One region of the Apilactobacillus sp. EABW-1NA genome, then DNA from elsewhere that is predicted to be linked to it. Evidence: predicted binding sites of a transcription regulator. Region 1 holds the regulator's gene; the other holds the start of a gene.
What was found. Region 1 encodes Rex, which represses fermentation and respiration genes when NADH is low (regulators of the CRP and FNR family bind a similar motif). Its sites were predicted from a motif close to TTGTGAANTANTTCACAA; they were not measured.
Positions count from the first base shown of each region.

Region 1 (3,435 bases):
AGCTTGCATCTTGTCGTTGTCGGTAACCATGTATTGTGACATGTAACCACGATCAAATTGCATACCTTCTACGACATCCATAGTTGTGTTAACACCACGTGAATCTTCAACAGTGATAACACCATCGTTTCCAACCTTTTCCATTGCGTCGGCGATTAATTCACCAACTTCTGGGTTAGCAGCTGAAATTGAAGCGATTTGAGCGATGTCGTTCTTACTCTTGATTTCATTTGACATATTGTGTAGCTTTTCAACGGCTACTTCAGTTGCCTTTTCGATACCGCGACGAACACCAACAGGGTTGGCACCAGCAGTAACATTCTTCATTCCTTCGTTTACGATTGCTTGAGTTAATACAGTTGCAGTAGTAGTACCATCACCGGCAATGTCGTCAGTCTTTGATGCAACTTCTGATACTAACTTAGCACCCATGTTTTCAAAATGATTTGGTAGTTCGATTGACTTAGCGATTGTAACACCATCGTTAGTGATGTTTGGTGTACCTGTTGATTGTTCAACAACAACGTTTCTACCTTTTGGTCCTAATGTAGTCTTAACAGTGTTTGCAAGTTTATCAACACCTCTTAGCATTGAACGTCTTGCGTCTTCTGAGAATTTAACTTCCTTAGCCATTTCTTATTCACCTCATTAATAATTCCGTTTTATCTATTATTCAACGACAGCTAAAATGTCGCTTTCTTTTAGTACTAAATATTTTTGACCATCGTAGTCTACAGAAGTACCTGAATACTTATCGTAAACAACTTCGTCACCCTTCTTAACTTCTGGTGTAACAGTTTGGCCATTGTCTAAAACTCTACCGTTTCCCACGGCAACAACTTTACCAGTTTGTGGCTTTTCTTTAGCATTATTTGCTAACACAATGCCTCCAACTGTTTCTTCTTTAGCTTCTTGTGCTTCAATAATTACACGATCACCCAATGGTTTTAACATTTTGCTTGACCTCACTTTGTTTTTTATGTCTTTTATCAGTATTAGCAGTCAATTATTATAAGTGCTAATCACTATAAATAATATATTATTTTTTAGTTTTAGATGCAAGAATTTTTACTTGATACACGATATAATCCTACAAAAAAAAGATGGGCCAACGGCTCATCTTTCTTATTCACCTTCATAGTGTTCAATGAAGTAAATTAATGTTTGTAATTCATTAGTTAAATCAACGTTTTGCACTCTTACATTTTTGGGAACTGATAAACGTTTTGAAGTAAAGTTCATGATACCCTTTGCTCCACCCTTTACGGCTTCATCACATAGGTCTTGAACTACGGTTGCTGGAACAGTAAAAATAACTACTTCAATTTGTTGATCTCTTAATTGTTCTTGTAAGTCTTTAACATCGTATACTGGTACACCACTTTGAACAGTGTTAATCATGTCGTCATGAATATCAAAGGCAGCTGAGATTCTTACGTTACTATCTTTGTGAAAATTAAAGTGTAGTAAGGCTTGACCCAAATTACCTAAACCGACTAATGCAACATTTGTTAAGTGATCTTGATTTAGAATCTTCTTGAAGAAGTCTAATAAATTATCAACTTCGTATCCATATCCACGTTTTCCAAGAGCTCCAAAATAAGATAAATCTCTTCTAATAGTTGCTGAATCAACTTGAACTGCTTCAGCAAAAGTACTAGAGGATATTCTCTTTATTTTCGCGTCGTGTAAACCGCTAAGATATCGATAATACATAGGCAATCTTTTAGCCGTTGCCCTAGGAATTTTAATATCCAAAATGTTCCCTCCCGAATCTTTCGTAACATTTATGTATTTTATCATAAAAACAAAGTTTGTGAAAATATTATCATCAACTAAAAAGGATTGAACATTTTAATTTATCGGTCATTATATGCTAAAATAGTCATTATTACTGATAATACAAGAAAATTAGGAGGTGAATTTTATGATTATTTTACAAGCAAATAAAATGACAAAACGATTTGGTGGGCAAGATCTTTTCACAAGCGTTAACTTGAGTATCGAAGAAAACAGCAAGGTTGCCTTGGTTGGTCGAAACGGTGCTGGTAAGTCAACCTTAGTGAAAATGATTTTGGGCGATGAACCAATCGATGAAGGTGAAGTCACCACCAAAAAAGGTATCACCATTGGATACTTAGCCCAAAATACTGGTCTAACTTCTGATGCCACCATCATTGAAGAAATGACCAATGTCTTTGCTGATTTAATCGCTTTAGAAAATAAAATTCACGAATACGAAAATAAGATGGCCAATCCAAACATCAATTCTGATCCAGAAAAATTGGCTGAGGTTTCACAAACTTACGACCAACTACAAGCTGAGTTCACTGCCAAGAATGGTTTTTCTTATCAAGCCGAGATTAAGGCCGTGTTAAACGGATTTGGCTTTGGTGAGGAAATGTACGACCACAAGATTAGTGAACTATCAGGTGGTCAACAAACCCAACTAGCAATGGCCAAGTTACTTCTACAAAAGAAGGACCTATTGATTCTAGACGAACCTACCAACCATATTGATGTAAAGACCATCAGTTGGTTGGAAGATTATCTAAAGAGCTATCATGGTGCCCTTCTAATCATCTCTCATGACCGTTTCTTCATGGATAAGATTGTTGATCAAGTCTATGACCTTTCACAAGGTCGAATGACTCATTATGTAGGAAACTACTCCAGTTATGTTGAACAAAAGAAACTTAACTATCAACACCAACTAAAGGAATACGAAAAACAACAAAAGAAAATCAAAGAGATGCAAGACTTCGTTGATAAAAACATTGTCCGTGCATCCACTACCAAGCGAGCTCAATCAAGAAGAAATCAATTGGAAAAGATGGACAAAATTGCGGCACCAACCCGTGATGATAAGTCAGCTCGTCTTTCATTTACTCCTGAAAAACAAAGTGGAAACGTCGTTTTAAACGTCCGTGATGCTGCAATTGGATACGATCATCAAGTCCTATCTAAAAACATCAATATTGATGTTAAACGTAATCAAGCGGTCGCATTGATTGGACCAAACGGAATTGGTAAGTCAACATTGCTAAAGACCATCATGAAGCAATTACCACTCCAATCCGGTGAAATCGAACGCGGTACCGGCGTCCAAATTGGTTACTATGACCAACATCAAGATAACCTACACCCTAACAAGACCGTCTTAAACGAAATCTGGGACGACTACCCTACTTATCCTGAACAACGCATTCGTTCAATTCTAGGTAGTTTCTTGTTCTCTGGTGAAGACGTCGAAAAAGTGGTTGGTAACCTTTCTGGTGGAGAAAAAGCCCGTCTAGTTTTAACCAAGCTATCCATGAATCACGATAACTTCTTAATCTTAGATGAACCTACTAACCATTTGGATATCGATAGTCGAGAAGTGCTTGAAAATGCATTGATCAATTTCGATGGCACCATTTTGTTTGTATCTCATGA
Region 1 is NZ_JAPDKO010000005.1:47,143-50,577, reverse strand. Features, by position in the region: gene groL (chaperonin GroEL) at 1-633, opposite strand, end outside; gene groES (co-chaperone GroES) at 670-954, opposite strand; gene OEZ61_RS02525 (redox-sensing transcriptional repressor Rex) at 1,126-1,761, opposite strand; gene OEZ61_RS02520 (ABC-F family ATP-binding cassette domain-containing protein) at 1,928-3,435, shown strand, end outside.

Region 2 (3,435 bases), on a different contig from region 1:
ATCTAAAAGGGTGTTAATGGTTTTAAGTACATTTTCACTGCTCTTAGGATAGTCAACCACGTCGCGTGTTAATAGTAGTTGCGCCACGGTTTGGCCTGATTCTTTAAAACTATCGGAGTATAAGTCCATTAGTTCACTTTGCCCAATCGCGGATAGGGCTTGTAGTTTACCGATGTCGGTAGGACGCGTCTTTAATCCGATGGTGTTCATACCGACACCAACGGCTCCGGAAGTGACCAAGATAACTTCGTGGCCGCTTTGATTTAATTGACTCAACACGGATGATAATGTGTGAATTGTTTTCATATTAATACTGTTGTCAGAATTGATGATGGAGCTAGTCCCGATTTTCACAACAATTCGTTTATATTTACTTGTCATATTCATGATCTCCTGTTCTTTAAAACTAGTTTACTTTAATTTGAAAAAAGTAACAATATGTAAATTAAAATTGCATTAGAGATAGATTAGATGTATTGTAATCGTTAATATAAATTAAGGGGGTTAATTATGGCAGGTAAGGGAAGATTAACTGGGCTTTTATTGGTAATTGTAGGTAGTATTTCATGGGGAGCATCTGGAACTGTCGCTGACTACATGTTCTTAACGCAACACGTACCAGTTCTTTGGGTCGTCGGTATTAGAATGTTTTTAGCAGGAATTCTACTATTATTGACATACAAGATTACCGTTGGTGGCTCCATTTTTACGATTTGGCATGATAAAAGTCAGGCAAGCTTATTAATTTGTTTTGCCATCTTTGGAATGTTGATGTCGCAATTCAGCTACTTATCAGCTGTCAGGTTTGGTAACGCAGCGACTGCAACTGTTTTACAATTTACTACCCCTGTATTTATTATCATCTATTATTCGATTTCTAGGCGCAAATTGCCTGTTAGATTGGACGTTATTTCAATTATTTTAGCCGTAGTTGGTACATATTTACTGGCGACAAAGGGAGACTTTGGATCATTAACCATCTCTAAGTTGGGATTATTCTTCGGTATCTGTGCTGGAATCGCGGGTGCAAACTGTACGCTGATTCCCATCAAACTCTTAAATAAGTATGATCCAAGATTAGTCTGTGGATGGGCAATGTTACTTGGTAGCTTACCTATTCAACCAATCGTCGTAATTGACACACCACACATAAACATCAATCCAACATTAATATTTGAATTGATTTTCATTACAATCGTAGGAACCATGATTGCATACTTATTCTATGTCGCTAGTCTAAATTATTTAGAACCTGCGGTAACCGGAACATTAAGTTCGTTTGAACCGCTAACTGCTGCGATTTTATCTGTATCTTTTTTACATCTAAAGCTAACCTTTGTTGAAGTAATAGGTGGGTTATTAATTCTGATGATGGCATTTGTTCAAGCGTTACCACAGAAAAATAAATTAGAATAGAAACTTTATAAAATGATAGAACCCTTATGAATAGTGATATCTTTCACAATGTTAGAGTAAAATGATAAAAATGTCATTAAAAATTTATTATTTTTCGCTTTATTATCGGACAATATGGTGTTACATTATATGTGAAAACAATATCAAGTTTGTATTTATGAAGGAGATTTTATCAATGAAAGCTGCAGTAGTAAGAGACAACTCAGATGGATATGTAGATGTTAAAGATGTTGAACTTCGCCCAATTGAAAATGGTGAAGCTCTAGTTCAAGTTGAATACTGTGGTTTGTGCCACACCGACTTACACGTTGCCAACGGAGACTTTGGTGACCAAGCTGGCCGTATTATCGGTCACGAAGGTGTAGGTAAAGTTATTCAAGTTGCCGATGATGTAGATAATCTAAAAATTGGTGATCGTGTATCAATCGCTTGGTTCTTCAAGGGATGCGGTCACTGTGAATACTGCCTAAGTGGTAGAGAAACATTATGTCGTGAAGTTAAGAATGCTGGTTTCACTGTTGACGGTGCTATGGCTGAACAAGTAATTGTTGATGCTAAGTACGCCGTTAAGGTTCCAGAAGGTTTGGACCCAATCGAAGCTACTTCATTAACTTGTGCCGGAGTTACTATGTACAAGGCACTAAAAGTTGGTCACACTAAGCCAGGTCAATGGGTTGAAATGGTAGGAGCCGGTGGTTTAGGTAACCTAGGTGTTCAATTCGCCAACAACGTATTCGGTGCTAACGTTATTGCCGTTGCTCGTGGTAACAACCTAGAAAAGGCCGAAGAATTAGGTGCTAAGAAGGGTATCGACTACCGTTCAGAAAACCTATCAGAAAAGGTTAAGGAAGAAACTAACGGTGGTGCCCACGTTTCAGTTATCACTGCTGTTAACCCAATCGCCTTTGATCAAGCTATCAATGCTTTACGTCCAGACGGTCACCTAGTTGCCGTTGCGCTACCAAAAGGTAATATGGACCTAAACATTGCCCAAACTGTATTGAACGGAATCCACGTTGAAGGTTCACTAGTTGGTACTAGAGAAGACCTACGTGAAACTTTCCAATTCGGTGCTGAAGGTAAGGTTAAGCCAATCGTTCACACTAGAAAGCTATCAGAAATCAACGATGTTATCGACGAAATGAAGAACGGTAAGATTGTTGGTAGAATGGTTATCGATTTTACTAAATAATTTTTAACTAATTAAAGCATTGTCTTTTGGACAATGCTTTTTTTGTACTAAAATAATGACATTAGGAGGTTTGGTTATGGCTAAATATATTTTTCATCCAAATGACATCAAAGAACTAAATGATCAATACGATGTAGCAATCGTTGGTTCTGGTGCCACAGGATTAATTAGTGCAATTCAAGCTGCAGAACTGGGTCTAAAACCAGTCGTATTAGAAAAGATGGATAAGTTAGGTGGTAACTCGACCAGAGCTTCTTCTGGAATGAATGCTGCCGAAACTTCCGTTCAATTACAACACCACGTGATAGATAGTTTCCAAGACTTCTATGACGACACGTATATCGGTGGTGGCAAACAAAATAACGTTGATTTATTGAAATACTTTACCGAACACGCTGCGTTAACCGTTGATTGGTTAGCCCAACATGATATCAAACTAGATGACTTAACAATTACCGGTGCGATGAATACCAAGCGTACTCACCGCCCAAGTTCACAAGCACCAATTGGAGCTTATCTAGTCACTAGTTTTCTACAAATCATCGAAAAGATGGGTCTCGAAGTCTACAACAATGTCGATGTTACCAAGATTGATAAGAATGGTGCCGACATCTCGGGTGTCGAAGTCAAGGATGCCGATGGTAATGAACACTCAATCACTGCCGGTGCGGTCATTTTAGCTACTGGTGGTTTTGGTGCCAACAAGCAACTAATTGGTCAATACCGTGATGACTTGACTCACTACCGTACCACAAACCAAGAAGGAGCAACCGGGGATGGTTTGAAACTAGCCACCGACGTTGGGGCTGCATTGGTCGATATGGACA
Region 2 is NZ_JAPDKO010000017.1:15,912-19,346, forward strand. Features, by position in the region: gene proB (glutamate 5-kinase) at 1-381, opposite strand, end outside; gene OEZ61_RS05665 (EamA family transporter) at 511-1,416, shown strand; gene adhP (alcohol dehydrogenase AdhP) at 1,592-2,608, shown strand; gene OEZ61_RS05675 (flavocytochrome c) at 2,685-3,435, shown strand, end outside.
Region 2: a site for Rex is predicted at 1,448-1,465, ahead of adhP (alcohol dehydrogenase AdhP). Genes of this name have one in related genera too.